2 linked regions of the Pseudorhizobium banfieldiae genome follow. The protein of the gene in region 1 binds, or shares a complex with, the protein of each later gene. Links are inferred from orthologs where the notes say so. Each region holds a gene or a part of one and is shown on either strand. Other genes may lie near its edges.

Evidence for each region.
Region 2: the proteins of secY (region 1) and secA are in contact, whole or in part, in a crystal structure (PDB 3DIN), measured with the Thermotoga maritima proteins. The link is inferred for Pseudorhizobium banfieldiae from one-to-one orthologs. Residues at the interface, in WP_004081795.1 of Thermotoga maritima: Glu108, Gly109, Glu110, Glu111, Ala236, Glu237, Arg238, Arg239, Ile240, Thr241, Ile242, Gln243, Tyr244, Ala245, Arg246, Arg247, Val248, Thr249, Gly250, Arg251, Arg252, Val253, Tyr254, Gly256, Ala257, Ser258, Thr259, Tyr260, Leu261, Pro262; in WP_004082002.1 of Thermotoga maritima: Glu261, Ala262, Arg263, Lys300, Ala301, Arg302, Thr303, Ile304, Ile305, Leu323, Tyr324, Asp325, Pro326, Val329, Ser330, Tyr333, Ile336, Lys340, Phe345, Val349, Glu363, Phe364, Tyr374, Ser375, Gly376, Gly377, Glu393, Ile395, Thr482, Ser483.

Annotation. Positions count from the first base shown.
Region 1 is NZ_FO082820.1:1,442,122-1,453,560, forward strand. The notes cover bases 8,389-11,339. They hold secY (preprotein translocase subunit SecY), read left to right. Parts: upstream 8,389-9,169; coding sequence 9,170-10,510; downstream 10,511-11,339. Other genes in these bases: rpmD (50S ribosomal protein L30), read left to right, coding at 8,389-8,450; rplO (50S ribosomal protein L15), read left to right, coding at 8,467-8,940; NT26_RS07215 (adenylate kinase), read left to right, coding at 10,507-11,157. In the rest of the region: rplC (50S ribosomal protein L3), read left to right, coding at 1-261; rplD (50S ribosomal protein L4), read left to right, coding at 275-895; NT26_RS07120 (50S ribosomal protein L23), read left to right, coding at 892-1,185; rplB (50S ribosomal protein L2), read left to right, coding at 1,197-2,033; rpsS (30S ribosomal protein S19), read left to right, coding at 2,049-2,327; rplV (50S ribosomal protein L22), read left to right, coding at 2,330-2,719; rpsC (30S ribosomal protein S3), read left to right, coding at 2,719-3,447; rplP (50S ribosomal protein L16), read left to right, coding at 3,486-3,899; rpmC (50S ribosomal protein L29), read left to right, coding at 3,912-4,112; rpsQ (30S ribosomal protein S17), read left to right, coding at 4,124-4,360; rplN (50S ribosomal protein L14), read left to right, coding at 4,595-4,963; rplX (50S ribosomal protein L24), read left to right, coding at 4,977-5,285; rplE (50S ribosomal protein L5), read left to right, coding at 5,278-5,835; rpsN (30S ribosomal protein S14), read left to right, coding at 5,869-6,174; rpsH (30S ribosomal protein S8), read left to right, coding at 6,187-6,585; rplF (50S ribosomal protein L6), read left to right, coding at 6,628-7,161; and 4 more genes. UniProt on the Escherichia coli protein: The central subunit of the protein translocation channel SecYEG. Consists of two halves formed by TMs 1-5 and 6-10.
Region 2 is NZ_FO082820.1:3,312,538-3,324,311, forward strand. Bases 5,862-9,147 are described here. They hold secA (preprotein translocase subunit SecA), read left to right. Parts: upstream 5,862-6,226; coding sequence 6,227-8,947; downstream 8,948-9,147. Other genes in these bases: NT26_RS16150 (peptidylprolyl isomerase), read right to left, coding at 5,862-5,977; NT26_RS16160 (lipopolysaccharide biosynthesis protein), read left to right, coding at 9,089-9,147. In the rest of the region: grxC (glutaredoxin 3), read right to left, coding at 1-180; NT26_RS16120 (ComF family protein), read right to left, coding at 237-980; NT26_RS16125 (methyltransferase domain-containing protein), read left to right, coding at 1,072-1,965; NT26_RS22470 (Flp family type IVb pilin), read right to left, coding at 1,958-2,131; NT26_RS16130 (hypothetical protein), read right to left, coding at 2,162-2,482; 8-oxo-dGTP diphosphatase MutT, read right to left, coding at 2,593-2,985; bifunctional glutamate N-acetyltransferase/amino-acid acetyltransferase ArgJ, read right to left, coding at 3,791-5,032; more of NT26_RS16150, read right to left, coding at 5,090-5,861; more of NT26_RS16160, read left to right, coding at 9,148-10,498; NT26_RS16165 (GNAT family N-acetyltransferase), read left to right, coding at 10,531-11,774. UniProt on the Escherichia coli protein: Required for protein export, interacts with the SecYEG preprotein conducting channel.

The sequences.
Region 1 (11,439 bases):
TTCGGCGGTCTGCGGGCCACGCACGGTGTGTCCGTTTCGCACCGTTCGCATGGTTCGACCGGTTCCAACCAGGATCCGGGCCGCGTCTGGAAGGGCAAGCGCATGGCCGGTCACATGGGCCAGACGCGCGTCACCACCCAGAACCTCGAAGTTGTCTCTACCGACGAAGGCCGCGGCCTGATCCTCGTCAAGGGTGCCGTCCCCGGCTCCAAGGGCGCTTGGATCGTTGTTCGCGACGCCGTCAAGTCGGCTGCGAAGTAAGGGAGCCAAGCACATGGAATTCAACGTCAAGACCCTCGAGGGTAAAGACGCTGGCAAGGTCTCCCTTTCGGATGAGATCTTCGGCCTCGACCCCCGTGAAGACATTCTCGCCCGCATGGTTCGTTGGCAGCTTGCCAAGAAGCAGCAGGGCACCCACAAGATCAAGAACCGTTCGGAAGTCTCCCGCACCGGTGCAAAGATGTACAAGCAGAAGGGTACGGGCCGCGCTCGTCACCACTCCGCTCGTGCTCCCCAGTTCCGTGGCGGTGGCAAGGCTCACGGCCCGGTCGTCCGCAGCCATGCTCACGATCTTCCCAAGAAGGTTCGTGCATTGGCGCTGCGCCACGCCCTCTCGGCCAAGCTGAAGGCTGAAGACCTGATCGTCATCGACAATCTGGTTGCTGCCGAAGCCAAGACCAAGGCGCTTGTCGGTTCGTTCGCGTCGCTCGGCCTCACCAATGCGCTGATCATCGGTGGCTCCGAACTCGACAACAACTTCAAGCTCGCCGCCCAGAACATCCCGAACGTCGATGTTCTGCCGGTTCAGGGCATCAATGTTTACGACATCCTGCGTCGAGGCAAGCTCGTGCTGTCCAAGGCTGCGGTGGAAGCTCTAGAGGAGCGTTTCAAGTGACCGATCTTCGCCACTATGATGTGATCGTCTCGCCGGCGATCACCGAAAAGTCGACACTGGTATCGGAGCAGAACCAGGTCGTCTTCAACGTTGCCAAGGATGCTTCCAAGCCGGAAATCAAGGCTGCCGTCGAGGCGCTGTTCGGTGTGAAGGTCAAGGCCGTGAACACGCTGGTCCGCAAGGGCAAGGTAAAGCGGTTCCGCGGCTTTATTGGCAAGCAGAAGGACGTGAAGAAGGCCGTCGTCACGCTGGTCGAAGGCCAGACCATCGACGTCTCCACCGGACTCTGAGGTAAAGAACAATGGCATTGAAAAGCTACAACCCGACGTCTCCGAGCCAGCGCCAGCTGGTCATCGTCGACCGGTCCGGTCTCCACAAGGGCAAGCCGGTCAAGGCGCTGACGGAAGGTCTCTCCAAGAGCGGCGGCCGCAACAACCTCGGCCGCATCACCGCCCGCTTCATCGGCGGCGGTCACAAGCGTACCTACCGCCTGGTCGACTTCAAGCGTCGCAAGTTCGACGTCGAAGGCACGGTCGAGCGTCTGGAATACGACCCCAACCGCACGGCGTTCATCGCCCTCGTCAAGTACGAGGACGGTGAGCTGGCTTATATCCTTGCTCCGCAGCGTCTCGCTGCCGGCGACAAGGTGATCGCGTCCGACAAGGCTGTCGACGTGAAGCCCGGCAACGCCATGCCGCTGCAGTACATCCCGGTCGGTTCGATCGTCCACAATGTCGAGATGAAGCCGGGCAAGGGCGGGCAGATTGCACGTTCCGCCGGTACCTATGTTCAGCTCGTCGGTCGCGACCAGGGCATGGCCATCCTGCGCCTGAACTCGGGCGAGCAGCGCCTGGTGCCGGGTTCCTGCCTGGCGACCGTTGGTGCCGTCTCCAACCCGGACCACGGCAACATCAACGACGGCAAGGCTGGTCGTACCCGCTGGCGCGGCAAGACCCCGCATAACCGCGGTGTCGTCATGAACCCCGTCGACCACCCGCACGGCGGTGGTGAAGGCCGCACCTCGGGTGGCCGTCATCCCGTCACCCCGTGGGGTAAGCCCACCAAGGGCAAGCGTACGCGCTCGAACAAGTCGACCGACAAGTTCATCATGCGTTCGCGCCATCAGCGCAAGAAGTAAGAGAGGTAGTCAGGAATGGCTCGTTCAGTATGGAAAGGCCCGTTTGTTGACGGCTATCTTCTCAAGAAGGCTGAGAAGGTTCGTGAAGGCGGCCGCAGTGAAGTGATCAAGATCTGGAGCCGTCGCTCCACGATCCTGCCGCAGTTCGTCGGTCTCACCTTCGGTGTCTACAACGGCAGCAAGCACGTGCCGGTCTCGGTCAACGAAGACATGGTCGGCCACAAGTTCGGCGAATTCTCTCCGACCCGGACCTACTACGGTCACGGCGCGGACAAGAAGGCGAAGAGGAAGTAACGATGGCGAAGGCAAAGACCGAACGCCGGCTGAAGGACAACGAGGCGCAAGCCGTTGCCCGCACGCTCCGCGTCAGCCCGCAGAAGCTGAACCTCGTTGCCGCCCTGATCCGCGGCAAGAAGGTCGACCGCGCGCTTGCTGAGCTGGAATTCTCCCGCAAGCGCATCGCAGGCACGGTGAAGAAGACTCTCGAGTCCGCAATCGCCAATGCCGAGAACAACCATGACCTCGACGTCGACAGCCTGATCGTATCGGAAGCATACGTCGGCAAGTCGATTGTCATGAAGCGTTTCCACGCTCGCGGTCGCGGCCGTGCATCTCGTATCGAGAAGCCGTTCGCGCACCTGACGATCGTCGTTCGCGAAGTCGAGGAAAAAGGGGAGGCCGCATAATGGGCCAGAAAATCAATCCGATCGGCTTCCGCCTCGGCATCAACCGTACCTGGGATAGCCGCTGGTTCGCCGACAATGCCGAATACGGCCAGCTGCTGCACGAGGATCTGAAGATTCGCGCGTATCTGATGTCCGAGTTGAAGCAGGCCGGTATCGCCAAGGTGGTCATCGAGCGTCCGCACAAAAAGTGCCGCGTGACGATCCACTCCGCTCGTCCGGGCCTGATCATCGGCAAGAAGGGCGCCGACATCGAAAAGCTCCGCAAGAAGCTTTCCGAGATGACGTCTTCCGAAACGCACCTCAACATCGTCGAGGTTCGCAAGCCGGAAGTCGATGCGACGCTGGTTGCCCAGTCGATCGCCCAGCAGCTCGAGCGTCGCGTGGCCTTCCGCCGCGCCATGAAGCGCGCTGTTCAGTCTGCAATGCGTCTTGGCGCCGAAGGCATCAAGATCACCTGCGGCGGTCGTCTTGGCGGCGCGGAAATCGCCCGTACGGAATGGTACCGCGAAGGTCGCGTTCCGCTTCACACGCTGCGCGCCGACATCGACTACGGTACGGCCGAAGCTGAAACCGCCTACGGCATCTGCGGCATCAAGGTCTGGATCTTCAAGGGCGAGATCCTGGAGCACGATCCGATGGCTTCCGAACGCCGTGCGCTGGAAGGCGATGCACAGGGTCCGGCAAGCCGTGAACGTGGCGATCGTCGCCGCGAACGCGAAAACGCTTGATCAACGCTGGCGAAAGATAAGCTCGGAGAAGTAAGAAAATGTTGCAGCCAAAGCGTACAAAGTTCCGGAAGCAGTTCAAGGGACGCATCAAGGGTGTGGCCAAGGGCGGTTACGAGCTGGCCTTCGGCGAATTCGGCCTCAAGGCTCAGGAACCGAACCGCGTCAACGCACGCGAGATCGAAGCGGCCCGTCGTGCCATCACGCGTTACATGAAGCGTGCTGGCCGGGTGTGGATCCGCGTGTTCCCTGATGTTCCGGTCACCGCGAAGCCTACCGAAGTCCGTATGGGTAAGGGTAAGGGTTCGGTCGAATACTGGGCATGCAAGGTCAAGCCTGGTCGGATGATGTTCGAGATCGACGGCGTGTCGGAAGAGATTGCTCGCGAGGCTCTGCGCCTCGGTTCGGCCAAGCTCTCCGTCAAGACCCGCTTCGTTCAGCGCATCGCAGAGTAAGGAGAGGCTAGGATGAAAGCCGAAGACGTTCGCGCCCTCACGGCCGACCAACTCAAGGACAAGCTTGCTGAGCTCAAGAAGGAGCAGTTCAACCTGCGCTTCCAGAAGGCCACCGGCCAGCTCGAGAAGTCCTCGCGAGTGAACGAAGTTCGCAAGGACATCGCCCGCTTGAAAACCATTGCCCGCCAGAAGGCGGCAGAAGCCAAGGCTTAAGGAAGAACAATATGCCGAAACGCATTCTGCAGGGCGTCGTAGTTTCCGACAAGAACGAGAAGACCGTTGTTGTCCGCGTCGAGCGCCGATTCGCGCACCCGCTGCTTCAGAAGACGGTCCGCCGTTCGAAGAAGTACAAGGCGCATGACGAGAACAACCAGTACAAGGTAGGTGACGTAGTTTCCATCCAGGAATGCGCGCCGATCTCCAAGGATAAGCGCTGGACGGTTGTATCCGCCCAGGCTTGATTCCAGACGAATTTGCGCCGGGGCCTTGCTTCTGGCGCAAATATCTGTATGAAGCACGCCATCGGCGCAGGACGCTCGGCAACGAGCGTTCTTTTGCTTTGAGCGCAGGGAAGGTCCTTAACAGGAAACCACCTTGGCAAGATCCATCCCGCGCACAATGAAATTCTGTCCATAAGCCGGATCGGGGCGTTCGCGCGCCCGGTCGTTCCGGTCATTAGAAAAAGGCGACCTGACATGATTCAGATGCAAACAAACCTCGACGTGGCGGATAATTCCGGCGCACGTCGTGTCATGTGCATCAAGGTGCTGGGCGGCTCCAAGCGCAAGTACGCTTCGATCGGCGACGTTATCGTCGTTTCGATCAAGGAAGCGATCCCGCGCGGCCGCGTGAAGAAGGGCGACGTGATGAAGGCGGTTGTTGTGCGTACCGCCAAGGACATCCGTCGTGCCGACGGCAGCGTCATCCGCTTCGACAACAACGCGGCGGTCCTCATCGACAACAAGAAAGAGCCGATCGGTACCCGTATCTTCGGACCGGTTCCGCGCGAACTTCGCGCCAAGAACCACATGAAGATCATCTCCCTGGCTCCAGAAGTACTGTAAGGGAGCGATAGCGATGCAAAAGATCCGCAAGGGCGACAACGTTGTCGTATTGACTGGCAAGGACAAGGGCCGCACCGGCGAAGTCCTGCAGGTCCTGCCGAAGGAAGACCGCGCCGTTGTGCGCGGCGTAAACATGGTGAAGCGCCACCAGCGTCAGACGCAGACGCAGGAAGCCGGCATCATCAACAAGGAAGCATCCATCCATCTGTCGAACATCGCGATCGTCGCGAAGGACGGCAAGCCGACCCGCGTCGGCTTCCAGGTTGTCGACGGTAAGAAGGTGCGAGTTGCCAAGCGTACGGGAGATGTGATCGATGGCTGAGGCAAAGTACGAGCCGCGGCTCAAGACTGAATATGTTTCCCGGATCCGTGGCGCTCTGAAGGAGAAGTTCTCCTACAGCAACGAGATGATGATCCCGAAGCTGGAGAAGATCGTCATCAACATGGGTGTGGGTGAGGCGACTGCCGACTCCAAGAAGCCCACCGTTGCTGCTGCTGACCTGGCCGCAATCTCCGGTCAGAAGGCGGTCATCACCCGCGCCCGCAACTCCATCGCTGGCTTCAAGGTCCGCGAAGGCATGCCGATCGGTGCCAAGGTGACCCTGCGCGGCGCGCGCATGTATGAATTCCTGGACCGCCTGGTCAACATCGCGCTTCCGCGCGTTCGCGACTTCCGCGGCCTGAATCCGAAGAGCTTTGACGGCCGTGGCAACTTCGCCATGGGCATCAAGGAACACATCGTGTTCCCGGAGATCAACTACGACAAGGTTGATCAGATGTGGGGCATGGACATCATCGTTTGCACGACGGCCAAGACCGACGACGAAGCCCGGGCTCTGCTTACAGAGTTCAACTTCCCGTTCCGTCAGTAACCGTAACGACGAGCGTAGAAAAGGAACTCCGATATGGCGAAGACTAGCGCAGTCGAAAAGAACAAGCGCCGCCGCAAGACCGTTGCCACGCAGGCCGCCAAGCGCGCTGCCCTGAAGGCAACCATCATGAACCAGGAACTGCCGATCGAAGAGCGGTTCCAGGCAACCCTGAAGCTCGCCTCGCTGCCGCGCGATGGCTCCAAGACCCGCATCCGTAACCGGTGCGAAGTCACGGGCCGCCCGCGCGCATTCTACCGCAAGCTCAAGATGTCGCGTATCGCGCTTCGTGAGCTGGGCAATCTCGGCAAGGTGCCGGGCATCGTCAAGTCGAGCTGGTAAGGAGATCGTTAGATGACCATGACTGATCCCCTGGGCGATATGCTCACCCGTATCCGCAACGGCGCTGCCCGTCGCAAGTCCTCCGTCACGACGCCGGCTTCCAAGCTGCGCGCTCGCGTCCTGGACGTGCTGCAGGCCGAAGGCTACATCCGCGGCTATTCCCAGACCGACTACGGTAACGGCAAGTCCGAGATCGAAATCGAGCTGAAGTACTACGAAGGCGCGTCGGTGATCCGTGAGATCGGCCGCGTGTCCAAGCCGGGCCGCCGGGTCTACGTCTCGGTAAAGTCCATTCCGCAGGTCGCGAACGGCCTCGGCATCACCATCCTTTCGACTCCGAAGGGTGTGATGGCCGATCACCAGGCTCGCGAACAGAACGTTGGTGGCGAGGTTCTTTGCTCCGTCTTCTAAGACAGGGCAGGGATCTCCATAGCGAACAGACAGGATAACAAAATGTCTCGTATCGGTAAAAGACCCGTTCCGGTTCCTGCTGGAGTTACGGCCTCTGTTGAAGGCCAGAAAGTGACTGCCAAGGGCCCGAAGGGCGAGCTTTTCTTCGTCGCCAATGACGAAGTGAAGGTTGAGTTCAACGATAACGCCGTTTCGGTGACCCCGATCGACGATTCCAAGGATGCCCGCTCCAAGTGGGGCATGTCGCGGACGATGATCGAGAACATCTTCAAGGGCGTGAAGGACGGTTTTGAGCGTAAGCTCGAGATCAACGGCGTCGGCTATCGTGCCTCGTTGCAGGGCAAGAACCTGCAGCTGGCACTCGGTTTCAGCCACGACGTGGTCTACGAACCGCCGCAGGGTATTTCGATTGCCGTGCCGAAGCCGACGGAAATCGTCGTCACCGGCATTAACAAGCAGCAGGTCGGTCAGGTAGCCGCGGAAATCCGCGAGTACCGCGGTCCGGAGCCCTACAAGGGCAAGGGCGTCAAGTACGCCGAGGAACGGATCGTCCGCAAGGAAGGCAAGAAGAAGTAAGGATCACGCGAAATGGCTAGCAGGAAAGAAGCACTTGCAAAGCGCGCGAGCCGCGTGCGCCGCCAGATTAAGGCGGTCGCCAACGGCCGTCCGCGCCTGTCGGTTCATCGCTCGTCGAAGAACATCTATGTCCAGGTCATCGATGACGTGGCCGGCCGCACGCTTGCTGCCGCCTCCACGCTCGACGCCGACTTGCGCTCGAAGCTGAAGACCGGTGCGGATGTTGAAGCCGCCGCCGCTGTCGGCAAGCTTGTCGCAGAGCGTGCGACCAAGGCCGGTGTGAAGGAGGTCGTATTCGATCGCGGCGCCTTCATCTACCACGGCCGCATCAAGGCACTGGCCGAAGCTGCCCGCGAAGGCGGTCTCAGCTTCTAAGGAATTTCGCCCGGAGCCTTCATCGGTTCCGGGCGAAATGCGGTTATCCGCACCCCGATCCGTATTCGGATCACGTTGTAATCTGCCGATTGCACCCGGAAAAGAAAAAGGAAAAGGACAATGGCACAAGAAAGAAGAGGTTCTCGCGACGACCGCCAGAACCGCGAAGAGCGCGATAGCGAATTCGTCGACAAGCTGGTCGCGATCAACCGCGTTGCCAAGGTTGTTAAGGGCGGCCGTCGTTTCGGCTTCGCCGCCCTCGTCGTCGTTGGCGACCAGAAGGGCCGCGTAGGCTTCGGCCACGGCAAGGCACGTGAAGTGCCGGAAGCGATCCGCAAGGCAACCGAATCTGCCAAGCGCGATCTCATTTTCGTTCCGCTGCGCGATGGCCGTACGCTGCACCACGACGTCAATGGTCGTCACGGTGCCGGCAAGGTGCTTCTGCGCGCTGCCAAGGCCGGTACCGGTATCATCGCGGGTGGCCCGATGCGCGCGGTCTTCGAGACGCTCGGCGTTCATGACGTCGTCGCGAAGTCGACCGGTTCGTCGAACCCCTACAACATGGTTCGCGCTACCTTCGACGCCCTCAAGCATCAGGTCCATCCGAAGGACGTCGCAGCCCAGCGTGGCCTCAAGTATGCAACGCTCCAGGCTCGCCGCGCTGCCTCCGGCAACGCTGCTGAAGAATAAGAGGAGTCTGACCCATGGCTAAGGCTACGAAGAAGACTGAAGCAAAGACGATCACGGTCGAGCAGATCGGTTCGCCCATTCGCCGTCCGGCAGTTCAGCGTGCGACGCTGGTTGGTCTGGGCCTCAACAAGATGCACCGGGTCCGCACCCTGGAGGATACTCCTTCGGTTCGCGGCATGATCCGTGCTGTCCAGCATCTCGTTCGCGTCGTCGACGAGAAGTGAGACGGGGGAAGTCATCATGAAACTGAATGAAATCAAAGACAACGAAGGCGCGGTCAAGGATCGCAAGCGCGTTGGTCGCGGTATCGGCTCTGGCAAGGGCAAGACCGGCGGTCGCGGCGTCAAGGGCCAGAAGGCTCGTTCCGGCGTTGCCATCAACGGCTTCGAAGGCGGCCAGATGCCAATCTACCGCCGTCTGCCGAAGCGCGGCTTCACCAACATCTTCGCATCGGAATACGTGACGGTTTCCGTCGGCCGTATCCAGACGGCGATCGATGCCAAGAAGCTTGACCCGAAGGCCACGATCGATGCGGCTGCCCTGAAGGCTGCCGGCATCATCCGTCGCCCGAAGGACGGCGTCCGGATCCTCTCCGGCGGCGAGCTCAAGGCCAAGGTCACGATCGAAGCCGCCGGCGCCTCCAAGGCTGCTGTCGAGAAGATCGAAAAGGCCGGTGGCTCCATCAAGCTTCCGGAAGCCGCAGCCGCGGAATAAACCGTTTAAGATCGCCCGGAGTGCTTCACACCGGGCGATTTTGCTCCCATATGTGAGCCTCACGATTCCGGGACCGGTCGCCAGGCCGGCGCATTCCGGAACCATACGGAAAACAGGGTGAGGCACCGATCGCACCAGCGATTCCCGCCCGTTATCTGAAACTGAATTTGGACTGCATTCCGGACCCGGCAGGATTTCCGCCGCCGGAATTGGTCAGGCGGAGAGATGCATGGCTTCTGCAGCGGAACAACTTGCCTCCAACCTCAATTTCTCGACCTTCGCCAAGGCTGAGGATCTCAAGAAGCGGCTGTGGTTCACGCTCGCCGCGCTGCTCGTCTACCGCCTCGGTACGCATATCCCGCTACCCGGGCTCAATCCCGAGGCCTATGCGCAAGCGTTCCGCGGCCAGGCTGGCGGCATTCTTGGCCTCTTCAACATGTTTGCCGGCGGCGCGGTCGAGCGCATGGCGATCTTCGCGCTCGGCATCATGCCCTATATTTCCGCGTCGATCATCGTGCAGCTGATGACGTCCGTCGTTCCGACGCTGGAAGCGTTGAAGAAGGAAGGCGAACAGGGCCGCAAGGTCATCAACCAGTACACCCGCTACGGCACCGTTCTTCTCGGCACGCTGCAGGCCTACGGTATTGCTGTCGGGCTCGAGAGCGGCCAGGGCATTGTCGCCGATCCCGGCTGGTTCTTCCGCATCTCGACGGTCGTCACGCTTCTGGGCGGTACGATGTTCCTCATGTGGCTCGGTGAGCAGATCACCGCGCGCGGCATTGGCAACGGCATTTCGCTCATCATCTTCGCGGGCATCGTCGCCGCTCTGCCGACGGCACTCGCCGGCACGCTGGAACTCGGCCGAACCGGCGCTTTGTCGACGGCGCTCATCCTGACCGTCATCGTGGTCGCGATCGCCGTGATCATGCTGATCGTCTTCGTGGAGCGTGCGCAGCGCCGCCTGCTGATCCAGTACCCGAAGCGCCAGGTTGGCAACCGGATGTTCCAGGGCGATACGTCGCACCTGCCGCTCAAGCTCAACACTTCGGGCGTTATTCCGGCGATTTTCGCTTCGTCGCTTCTCCTGTTGCCGGCGACGGCTGCAGGCTTCGCAGGCAATTCTGAAATGCCCGGCTGGGCGACGACGATCATCTCGGCACTCGGCCACGGCCAGCCGGCCTTCATGGTTCTTTACGGCCTGCTGATTGCCTTCTTTGCCTTCTTCTACACGGCGATCGTCTTCAATCCGAAGGACACCGCCGACAACCTGAAGAAGCACGGCGGCTTCATCCCCGGCATTCGTCCGGGCGAGCGGACCGCCGAGTATATCGACTATGTCCTCACGCGTATCACCGTCGTCGGCGCTGCCTACCTCGTCTTTGTCTGCGTGCTGCCCGAGCTCCTGATCGCCCGCACCGGCGTTCCATTAGCCCTTGGTGGTACTTCGCTTTTGATCGTGGTCAGTGTAACCCTCGACACGGTCGCTCAGATCCAGGGTCATCTTATTGCCCAACAATATGAGGGCCTGATCAAGAAGTCGAAATTGCGTGGAGGAAAGAGGGGACGATGAGACTGATTCTTTTGGGGCCGCCGGGCGCGGGTAAGGGGACCCAGGCCCAGCGGATCGTGGAGAAGCATGGTATCCCCCAGCTCTCCACCGGTGACATGCTGCGTGCGGCCGTAGCCGCCGAGACTGACGTCGGCAAACGCGCCAAGGCGGTCATGGACGCAGGTAAGCTCGTCTCCGACGATATCGTCATCGCCATCGTCTCGGAACGCATAGACCAGCCAGACTGCGCCAACGGCTTCATTCTTGACGGCTTTCCGCGGACGCTCGTCCAGGCAGACGCCACTGAAAGCATGCTGCGGGAGAAGGGGTTGGACCTTTCGGCAGTCATCGAGCTGAAGGTCGACGACAAGGAGCTGATACGCCGGGTGTCCGGCCGCTATTCCTGCGCCCAGTGCGGCGCCGTCTACCATGACACCGACAAGGTTCCGGCCAAGGAAGGTGTCTGCGACAAGTGTGGCTCGACTCACTTCAAGCGTCGCCCCGATGACAATGCGGAGACGATGACCCAGCGCCTCGAGGTTTACTACAAGGAGACCTCACCGCTGATCGGCTACTACTATGCGAAGGGCAAGCTGAAGTCCGTGGACGGCATGGCCGAGATGGACGCCGTGACGGCGGAAATCGAAAAGGTGCTCGCTGCGCTCTGAGCGGCGGTTGCCCCTAAAGAATCTTGGCGGGGCCGGTTGCTTTTTTTAACCGATTCCGCTAACACCGCGCCAACTCGCGACATTGATGCGATCGGTGCGGACGTCCCGACGAGGGTATCCGGGTCCGGTCCTTTGACTTGTTTCGGATTTGAACTGGCGGCCTTCGATCGGCTGCTCTCATGGAAGAAGTACCACTTGCCGGATGGCAACTGGAACGCAAGGAGAATAGACGTGGCACGTATCGCTGGCGTCAACATCCCGACTGCGAAGCGCGTCGTTATC
Region 2 (11,774 bases), 1.9 Mb from region 1 along the record:
GCCATTGATGAATATCTGCGGGAAGGTGGAACGGCCAGCCTTGCCGATCATCTCCTGGCGCACGTCCGGCGAATAGGTCGCATCGTGCTCGGTGAAGTCGACGCCCTTGGACTGGAGCAAAGACTTGGCGCGGGAGCAGTAACCGCAGCCCAGGCGGGTGTAGATCGTAACATCTGCCATCGAGATTCTCCGGGAGCGACCAGGTGGGAAGTGCCGCGCAGTTGGTGTTTGAAGCTTCATATAGGCCCGGCGATAGCCATTGCAAAGGTCAAAACGGTGACTTCCGCCGCTCCCGCCTTCTTAAGCGCTCGGGTCGCGGAGGAGACCGTCGCGCCCGTGGTAAAGACGTCATCGACCAGCACCAGATGGTTCCCCGCGACGTCCATCTCTCGGCCCGGCACCACCTTGAATGCCGCACGGACATTCTCCTCGCGACGCCTGGCGGTCAGCCCGACCTGCCGCGCCGTTTTCTTCACCCTGACCAGCGTCGCCGGCAGGAACGGCCGGCCGGAAAGATGTGCCAGGTGCCGGGCAAGCTCCGCTGACTGGTTGAACTTCCGCCCGGCGAACCGCCAACGATGCAGGGGGACGGGCACGATGCCGTCGCACTCGAGGACATGCCGCTCGGACGCACGCAGCATCCAGGCGGCCATCATGGGGGCAAGGTCGGTGCGATCGCGATATTTCAGCCCGTGGACCAGATGACGCACGGGACCTTCGTGGATCGCGACGCTGCGCAGCCGATCGAAGACCGGCGGCGTGGCGATCGCCTCCGCCGATACCATGCCCTCACCCGGATTATATCCGAACGGGATGCCGAGGATCTCGCAATAGGGTCGTTCGATGAAACGGATCTCGCGCCAGCACGTTGCACAAAAGCTCGGCTGCCCGGCGAGGATCACGCCGCAGCCGGGGCAGGCAGGCGGGTAGACAAGGTCGGCGATCCAGCGCAGCCAGGCCGATCTGGGTGGTGTTGGCATGCCAAAAGCCGACTTGTGTCCGTCCCCCATGGATTGACATTTGCGCCCGCGACGCGCCATTCCGCAACTGGAAATGCAAGGACCTAGCTCAATGGAGATTCTTTTCGACCAGGCGCTGGTGGCAGCACGGCGGGAACGGGCGTTCAGGAATGCCGAGCCGGGAGCCTCCTTCCTGCTCGACCTGGTGGCGCACGAGCTGGCCGAACGGCTCGCTGTCGTAGAGCGACGGTTCGAGACCGCTGTTGAACTCCATGGCGGCACAGGCATCGCAGCACGCCTTGCGAACGAAACCGGCAGGATCGCCAGCATCGAGCGGGTCGAGACCAGTTCCGTCTTCGCAGCGTCCGGTGAGCCCTTGACGGTCGCTGCGCTCGACGACCTACCGCTGGAGCCGGCTTCGGCCAGCCTCGTGCTTTCGCCGCTCTCCCTCCACCTGGTCAATGATACACCGGGCATGCTTGTCCGCATCCGGCGGGCCCTGAAGCCCGATGGCCTGTTCATGGCGGCGATACCGGGAGCCGGGACGCTTGCCGAACTGCGCGATGTGTTGCTCGCGACCGAGATAGAACGGACCGGCGGCGCCAGCCCTCGCGTCATCCCCTTCGCCGACGTTCGGGATGTAGGGGCGCTGCTGCAAAGGGCAGGCTTCACCCTGCCGGTGGTGGATGTCGAGAATTATACGGTCCGCTACGACTCGATCTTCCCGCTGATGCGCGACATCCGTGCGATGGGAATGGCCAATCCGCTGGTCGGGCGCAGCCGGCAGCCCGTCAGCCGGGGCTTCTTCATTCGGGCAGCGGAGTTGTACGCGGAACGCTACGCGGATCCGGACGGACGCATCCGTGCAACCTTCTCCATCATCTACGTCTCGGGCTGGGCACCGCATGAGAGCCAGCAGAAGCCGCTGAAGCCTGGCTCCGCGAAGATGAGGCTCGCCGACGCCCTGCGAGTGCCGCGGGATGAGGAACCCGGGAGCGCTAGTTGACGGCGTTCGTGAGATAACCTTCGATCGTCTCGAACACGCTCACCAGCGTATCGGCGAAGCCGCCGAAGGCCGCGACGAGAACGACAGCGATGAGAGCTGCGATCAGACCATATTCGACAGCGGTTGCTCCGTCCTTGCTGCCCGAGAACGCGTTCAGAAGACGCATGCGGTATTTCCTTTCTCAGGGAGACCTGGGCTAGCAGCGCGCGTCCGTGTCGTAGGGCTGGATGATGCAGACCGATCCGGGCGTTTCCTGAAGGATACTGCGGCGAATGGTATATTGCTTCGACCCCTTTTCCGCCGGCTTGATCGAGCCCGTGGTGATGCGGTCAAATTCTTCCTGCACATGCGCAAGGCGGCGGGCATCGCCGCTATCGGCGACCATGGGTGTCACGATGAGGGATAGCGCTATTGCCGCCGTGCCGAACAGGAGGGCGATATTCAGGGCGCCGGTCTTGCCCGACCTGTACGACGACCGGTTCCGGACCCGCACAGTCTTCCACGATTCCTCGTCCATGTCTCAAAGCCTCGACGCAGATACTGCCTTGGTAAGCCTCGAGACTAGGCGAATTGGTTAAACGATCTGTTAACGCCGATTTACGAATAGGCGCAACTGTTACCAGGCTTCTACAGGAGATCCTGGAGAAAGGGGATGAGCGGCTCGTCGGCGGGCGGCATAGGGTAGGTGCGGAGGTCGCGGCTGCGAACCCATTTGATCGCCTGGCCCTCCATCCCCCGTGGAATGCCCTCGTAGCGCCGGCAGATGTAGAGCGGCATCAGCAGATGGAAGGTGTCGTAGGTGTGGCTGGCGAAAGTGAGCGGAGCCAGGCAGGGGACTTTCGTCGTAACCCCGAGCTCTTCCTGTAGCTCACGGATCAGCGTCTCTTCGGGTGTTTCACCCGGCTCCACCTTTCCGCCCGGGAATTCCCAAAGACCTGCCAGTTCCTTTCCTTCCGGCCGCTGCGCCAGGAGGATACGATTGTCGGTGTCGACGAGGGCGCAGGCCGCGACCAGCAGCATTCGCCGCGGTTGAGATTGCACCACGTTTAGGCCTCCCGCCAGTAATGATATTGATAGGCTTGCCGGAAACCGAACTTCCGATACAGCCCGAGCGCCGCTAAGTTGTCCGCTACGACCTGAATCCAGGCGCTCCGGGCCCCGCTGATGCGGGCCCAGCGCAGGGCGGAGGACAGGATCTCCGTTCCGCGCCCCTGACCGCGTGCGCTGGCGGCGACGGCAAGTCCCATGACGCCGGCGAGGTCGTTATCCTGGACGCAGAGGGCAACGGCGACCGGTCCGCCCGCAGAATTCTCGATCGTGAACAGCCCCTTCGCCGGCTTGATGGCGTTGAGTACTTCAGCAAGCGCAGGCTTGAGCGCCGGATCCTCCCCGGCGACCAGCAGGCTCGCGTCGATGAAGCGACTGACATCATGCGTGGGGAGGTGATCAATCGTATCCGGCAATGCCAGGCGAGCAAGATCCGCCGTCATCACGTTCACCGTCTCGAACCGCTTCCAGCCGGCCTCGGACAGGTGCTCGACAAGTTGCGTGGGCGCCAATGGCGTCTCGCGCAGGATGAGCGGCCGACCGTAGGCCTGGAAGCGCTTGCCCGCCTTCTCGAGGCGCAGGTCCATGTCCCGGAAATCGGAAGGATCGAGCGGCACGACGCAATTGAGGCGTTTGGAGGGATGTCCGCCCGCAAGCCGGATCTGCCAGCTGCCGTCATAGATCACCGAGGCGGCCGGCCAGGCCCGGAAGCCGACGGCCTCCAGACGGCGGACCAGCGGCAGATTGCTCGCGGACGGTGTTGCCTGCATCGCCCGCATCAGCTCCGGTAGTCGCCGTTGATGGCCACATATTCCTTCGTCAGGTCGCAGGTCCAGACGGTCGCCCGCCCCTCACCCAGCCCGAGATCCACCCGGACAGGAATGTGCTCTTCTTTCATGACCGCGCTGGCAGCCGCTTCGGAATAGTCCGGATCGCGTTCGCCGTTGACTGCGACACGGACATCGCCGAACCAGATCGCCAGCCGGTCCCGGTCGGCCATCTCGCCGGCCTTGCCGACCGCCATGACGACGCGACCCCAGTTGGCGTCTTCGCCGGCCACCGCCGTCTTGACGAGGGGCGAGTTGGCGATGGAAAGCGCGATCCGCTTTGCAGCGGCGCCGGTCTCGGCGCCGGTTACGGTGACCTCCACCATCTTGCGAGCACCCTCACCATCGCGAACCACCTGGAGCGCCAAGTCCTTGAGAAGCGCGTTCAGCGCGGCTCGGAACTCCGCCAGTGCCGGGTCCTCGACAGAGGTGACCCTCGCCTGTCCGTCGGCCGCGGCGGCACCCGTGGCAAAGAGCATTAGCGTGTCCGAGGTGGAGGTGTCGCTATCGACGGTCACGGAGTTGAAGGTGGGGCCGACGCCGGCGGACAGCAGCTGCTGCAGTACGTCCGGCGCGATGTCCGCATCGGTCGCGACGAAGGACAGCATGGTCGCCATGTCGGGCGCGATCATGCCCGCCCCCTTGGCAATGCCGTTGATCGTCACTGTGACGCCACCGATGGCAGCCAAGCGTGTCGCGACCTTCGGATAGGTGTCGGTGGTCATAATGGCCTTGGCAGCGTCCAGCCAGAAATCCGGTTCTGCATCGGCATTCATATCGCCGAGCACCCCTGCGAACTTGCCGGCATCCAACGGCTCGCCGATCACGCCCGTCGACGCCAGATATACCTCGTTCTCAGCACATCCCACGGCCGAGGCCGCAGACTTCGCCGTCAGTTCCGTCGCGGCCCTGCCCTTGAGGCCGGTGAAGGCGTTCGCATTGCCCGAATTGACGACGACCGCCCTTGCCTTGCCATGAGGCAAATTCGCGCGGCAGAAATCGACCGGCGCCGAGGGGCATTTGGAGCGCGTGAATACACCGGCCACCGCTGCCGGCTGGTCAAACACCATGAGCAGAACGTCGGTACGATTCTTGTACTTGATCCCGGCGGCAGCGGTTGCCATGCGTAGGCCGCGGATCGGCGGCATGTCCGGGTAGGATTTTGGAGCAAGCGGGGAGACGGAAGCGGACATCGGAGGCATCCAAACTGAATATGGAAAGGCCCGGAAAACCGGGCCCTTGTAAATTACTTACTGCTGAGGCGCGGGCGCTTCGCCGGCTGCGGGATCGGCATCGGGCGCCTTGTTGACGTCCTCATAGCCCTTGCGCAGCGTCTCGTCCATGATCTCGACCGTCTGCTCCGCCTTGGCCTTCTCGATCAGCGCCAGATACTTGTCGCGCATGACCAGCTGGCGAACCTGCGGCTCAACCTGTTCCAGCGCCGGGGGCTGGACGTCACGACGGTCCTCAAGCTTGATGACATGGAAGCCGAACTGCGACTGCACCGGCGTCTTCGTGTAGGCACCCTTTTCCAGCGCGAAGGCAGCCTCCTCGAATTCTGGGACCATGCGGCCCTTCGAGAACCAGCCGAGGTCGCCACCGTCGTCCTTGTTGGAATCTTCCGATTTCGTCTTGGCAAGCTCGGCGAAATCCTTGCCCGCGTCGAGGTCAGCGATGACCGCCTTGGCCTCTTCCTCGGTCTTGACCAGGATATGGCGGGCGTTGACCTCTTCCTGCTTCGGCAGGGCGGCTATTTCCTTCTCATAGCGTGCCTTGACCTCTTCGTCGGTGACGGCGTCGACAACGTGCTTGCGGAAGTAAGAGTTATGCAACTCGCGATCCTTGATGTACTCCATCCGCTTCTGGAAATCTTCCGTCTCGGCAAGCCCCTCCTCGGCGGCGCTTTGTGCGAGAAGTTTCACGTCGATCGCGCCCGACAGGGCAGCCACGCGCTTCTGCTCGTCCGGAAGCTGCTGGAGCTGCGGATCGAGGTTGGCCACGGCCAGGTCGAGCTCGGACTGAAGGATCTCCAGGTCGCCAACCTTGGCGACGACGGCCTCTTCCTGCGCGAAGGCGGAGGCACCGAAGGAAAGCCCGACAGCAAGGGCAGCCGTGGCGAGAAGTTTATGGCGCAGCATCAAGTCACCTTTCAAGAATGATTGCCGGTCTCGATATAGCCCGAAGCCGGCCGGAAAGCGTTCACAAACATCGGAATGTGGCCTTTGTGTATCGGCCGTTACCGTTGACATCAAATCGACCCCCTCTTATCTGTCACGCAACTTTGCGTCCAGATGGGTTTCCGGGCGTAGCGGGCGATTTTGACGGTTCTGCAGAGCCGTAGGCCGGCCTGCGATCACAAGTACGTTTAACCAGAAAGGACCATTCGAATGGTCAGCTTCGGCGGATTGGCCCGCAAATTCTTCGGCTCGGCAAACGAGCGCCGCGTCCGCTCCTACAAGTCCCGCGTCGATGCTGTCAACGCCCTCGAGGAGAAGACGAAGGCTCTCTCTGATGCAGAACTGGCGGCCAAGACGGCCGAGTTCCGCGAACAGCTCGCGGCAGGCAAAAGCCTTGATGACCTCCTCACGCCGGCATTTGCGGTGGTTCGCGAAGCTTCTCGCCGGGTGCTCGGCATGCGACCCTTCGACGTCCAGCTGACGGGGGCGATGATCCTTCACGACGGCGCGATCGCCGAGATGAAGACGGGTGAAGGCAAGACGCTGGTGGCGACGCTTGCCGTCTACCTGAACGCGCTGGCCGGCAAGGGCGTCCATGTCGTCACCGTCAACGACTACCTCGCCCGCCGCGACGCCGCGACCATGGGACGCCTCTACGGTTTCCTCGGCCTCACCACCGGCGTGATCGTCCACGGACTCTCCGACGAGGAGCGCCGCGCGGCATATGCCTGCGACATCACCTATGCGACGAACAACGAGCTCGGCTTCGACTATCTGCGCGACAACATGAAGTATGACCGCGGCCAGATGGTTCAGCGCGGCCACAACTATGCCATCGTCGACGAAGTGGACTCCATCCTCGTCGACGAAGCGCGTACGCCGCTGATCATCTCCGGCCCGCTGGACGACCGCTCCGAACTCTACAACACGATCGACGCCTTCATTCCGATGCTGGACGAAAGCGACTACGAGATCGATGAGAAGCAGCGTTCGGCAAACTTCTCCGAGGCCGGGACGGAAAAGCTGGAGAACCTGCTGCGCGAAGCTGGTCTCCTGAAAGGCGAAAGCCTCTACGACGTCGAGAATGTCGCGATCGTCCACCACATCAACAACGCATTGAAGGCCCACAAGCTCTTCACCCGCGACAAAGACTACATCGTCCGCAACGGCGAGATCGTCATCATCGACGAATTCACCGGCCGCATGATGCCGGGCCGCCGCTATTCGGAAGGCCAGCACCAGGCGCTTGAAGCCAAGGAAAAGGTGCAGATCCAGCCGGAGAACCAGACGCTCTCCTCGATCACCTTCCAGAACTACTTCCGCATGTACGAAAAGCTCGCCGGCATGACCGGTACGGCTGCGACGGAAGCGGAAGAGTTCAGCAACATTTACCGGCTTGAAGTCGTCGAGGTTCCCACCAACCTGCCGATCCAGCGCATCGACGAGGACGACGAGGTCTACCGGACCTTCGAGGAGAAGTTCAAGGCAATCATTGCCGAGATCAAGGCCGCCCACGAACGTGGCCAGCCGGTCCTGGTCGGCACGACCTCCATCGAGAAGTCCGAGCTTCTGGCCACGATGCTGAGCCAGTCCGGCTTCAAGGACTTCAAGGTCCTGAACGCCCGCTACCATGAGCAGGAAGCCTATATCGTTTCCCAGGCCGGCGTTCCTGGCGCCGTCACCATCGCCACCAACATGGCCGGCCGCGGTACCGACATCCAGCTTGGCGGTAACCTCGACATGCGTCTGGAGCACGAGCTGGCCGAAATGGAGCAAGGTCCGGAGCGAGACGCCAAGGCCGACGCCATCAAGGCGGAAATCGCAGCGCTGAAGCAGAAGGCTCTTGACGCCGGCGGTCTCTACGTCATCGCCACCGAGCGGCACGAAAGCCGCCGCATCGATAACCAGCTTCGTGGCCGTTCCGGGCGCCAGGGCGACCCCGGTCGCTCCAAGTTCTACCTGTCGCTGCAGGACGACCTGATGCGCATCTTTGGCTCCGACCGCATGGACGGAATGCTGCAGAAGCTCGGACTGAAGGAAGGCGAGGCCATCGTCCACCCATGGATCAACAAGGCGCTGGAGCGAGCGCAGCGCAAGGTCGAGGCCCGCAACTTCGACATCCGCAAGAACCTCCTGAAATACGACGACGTCACCAACGACCAGCGCAAGGTGATCTTCGAGCAGCGCATCGAACTGATGGATGCCAATGCCGACGACCTAAAGGAGATCGTTGCCGACATGCGCAACGAGGTGATCGAGGTGATGGTCGCCAAGCATATTCCGGAACGTGCCTATGCCGAGCAATGGGATGTGGCGGGGCTGAACAACGACGTCCAGCGCCTGCTGAACCTTGACCTCCCCATCGCCGACTGGGCGGCGGAAGAAGGCATCGGCGAGGACGATATCCGCGAGAGGATCACAGAAGCTGCCGACAAGGCGGTTGCCGACCGTACCGAACGCTTCGGTGCCGACATCATGACCTATGTCGAGCGATCCATCGTGCTTCAGACACTCGACAACTTGTGGCGCGAGCATATCGTCAACCTTGACCACCTGCGATCCGTCGTCGGCTTCCGCGGTTACGCCCAGCGCGATCCGCTGCAGGAATACAAGTCGGAGGCGTTCGAACTCTTCCAGGCCTTGCTTGCCAACCTGCGCGAAGCCGTGACGGCGCAGATGATGCGCGTCGAGCTCGTGCGCGAGGCCCAGCCTTCGCCAGAGCCGCCCCCGGTCATGGAACCCCATCATATCGACGCTTCGACAGGCGATGACGACTTCGCAGGCGGTAACGACTCTGGCCTGCAGGTGCCACCCGATGATCGCGATCCTGCCGACCCCGAGACCTGGGGCAAGGTGGGCCGCAACGAGGCATGCCCCTGCGGTTCCGGCAAGAAATACAAGCACTGCCACGGCGCCTTCGAGCAGGCCTGAGCTCCGTCAGCAACACATCGGGATGCCGCCTCCGGGCGGCATTTTCGCGTGTGCTCCAGTCTGCTCCAAAGGATTGTTAACCCTGTCGTGGCAAGACTGGGCTACCCGGTATTGAGTTCATGTGAGTAGTGCGTGCCGATCATGGCGGTTCTCGAGACAGCGGAGAGATATCTGCCCCGCGGCCTGCGCTCCAGGCTAAGGCCTGTGCTCGACCGGACAATCGAGGCGAATACCCTGGACGGCGAGACGGCCCGTGCCCAGCGGCAGGCTCTCGTCGCCTTCGCAATTCGCGTCGTCAGTGCAGCCATCGCCTTCGTTTCCCAGATCATCCTTGCCCGCCTGATGGGGGAGTTCGAATACGGCATCTTCGCCTTCGTCTGGGTGATCGTCGTTCTGGCAGGAAACCTCTCCTGCCTCGGCTTCCATACATCCGTCATCCGCTTCCTGCCGCAGCACCAGGCGGACGGTGATCTCGCCTCTGCCCGCGGCCTTCATGTCACGGCGCGCATTTTTGCGATGCTCTCAGCAAGCGTGCTTGCGGCACTGGGGTTTATCTTTCTGCGCCTCTTCGCTGACTCTTTCGAAGCCTACTGGCTGGCGCCTCTGTTCCTGGCGCTCTTCACGCTGCCGATGATCGCGCTTGGCGATGTCCTCGACGGCACCGCACGGGCAAGCGGCTGGACGGTGACGGCCCTGACGCCGACCTTCCTGATCCGTCCGACCCTGATCCTGCTCTTCATGGTCGGCGCCGTCTGGCTCGGCGCGCCCGACACGGCGGTGACTGCGATGGAAGCCGCTCTTGCCGCAACCTATGTCACGACGCTGATCCAGTACATGCGCCTGCGCCAACGGCTGCGGCGCGCCTTCGGCGATGGTCCGCTTCGTCTCAACCCACGCGCCTGGCTCGCCTATTCCTTGCCGATCTTCCTGATTGACGGGATCGGCTTCCTCCTGACCAATGCTGATGTGGTGGTGGTCGGTCTCTACCTGCCCCCCGACCAGGTGGCGGTCTACTTTGCTGCGACGAAGACGATCGTGCTCGTCCAGTTCGTCGCCTTCGCCGTCAAGGCTGCGGCTGGCCCGAGGTTCTCCGCCATACTTGCGAGCGGCGAGACCTCGGAACTGAGGGCATTCGCCGGACAGGCCGCACGCTGGAGCTTTTGGCCCGCTCTCCTGCTGGGCTCGGCCATCCTGCTGGTCGGCGAACACCTGCTCGCCCTCTTCGGCCCGGCCTTCACGATTGGCTACTGGCTGCTCCCGATCCTCTTTGCGGGCATCCTCGCCAAGTCGCTGGTCGGCCCCGCCGAAGTGCTGCTCAGCATGGCCGGCCGTCAGAACCTCTGCGTGGTTCTCTACGCGATCGTGCTGGGCGCAAACATTCTGATGAACATCATGCTCATCCCTCGTTTCGGGCTGAACGGCGCGGCGACCGCGACCGCCTGCGCCATGGCAATCGAGGCGATCCTGCTGCACGTAGCGCTTCGCCGAAGCCTCGGCATCGCCATGTTTGCCTTCGCCGACCCAATTCCAACTGCAGCAAAGGCCGAATGACCATGGCCCCCTCCCCCGACAGCCGCCGGCCCATGGATCCCGCAGCTCCTCTCTGGACACCACCCCTACTGCCGGAGCTGCAGGCAGAACGGCCCCATGCCGACCAACAGATCGAAGTAGGACGCCTGGGACGGGAACTCTGCATCTACCCCGCCTCGCTAGGCTACGACCTCCAGCAGGAGCTCGAATTCCTTTCCAACCGGGTAATGGAACCCAACATCTTCTTCAGCGCCCGTCTGCTGGCGCCTGCAATGCCACGGATAGAGGACAAGCAGGTCCGATTCGCAGTGATCCGCGACGAGAACGAGGGGCACAGCCGCATGCGGCTGCTGATGCCCTTCACGATCGAAAAACCCGGCTTCTCGATCGGGCCTGCGATCACCCGAGCATGGGCGAACCCTTTCGGACCTCTGGGAACGCCGCTGGTCGATGCAGAGGGTGCAGCAGAGACGATCGACAACCTTCTGGACGGTCTTTCGCGACCGGACATGCAGCTTCCTTCAGTGCTTGTCCTGCCCCAGATCCGCGTCAACGGACGCTTCGCCCAGCTGGCGCGCGCCGTTGCGGTGGGTCGCGACCTGCCGGTGACGCTTGCTGAACCCGGCACACGTCCCATGCTGGAAAGCCTCGATGCTCCGGAGACATACATCAAGCGGGCGGTTTCTCCTCACCATTACAGGGAAATGCAGCGCCAATGGCGCCGGCTCGCCGAGCACGGGCAGCTGGATTATACAGTCGCCCGTCAACCGGAAGAGGTCCGGCTCCGCATGGAGGAATTCCTGGCGCTGGAGGCAGCAGGATGGAAGGGGCGCAAGCGCTCCGCCCTCATCAACGACCGCTACCGCGCTGCCTTTGCCCGGGAAGCCATCACCAATCTCGCCGAAATCGATGCCGTCCGCATCCATACGCTCGACCTCGACGGCCGCGCGATCGCCTCCCTCATCGTCTTCGTCATGGCCGGCGAAGCCTATACCTGGAAGACGACTTACGACGAGGAATTTGCCGCATGGTCCCCCGGCAAGCTGCTCATGATGAAGCTGACCGAATGGCACCTCGATGACGCCAATATCCTGCGTACCGATTCCTGCGCGACCGCCGACCACTCCATCATGAGCCGGATGTGGGAGGAGCGCGAGGAGATGGGGACGCTTGTGATCGGCCTGACGCATAATGCCGACAAGGATGTCCGGCAAGTCGCGGCCCAGCTCCACATGTACCGGAGCACGCGAAACATGGCACGTCTGCTGCGGCAGAAGATCCTGTCGATCGCCAGGCG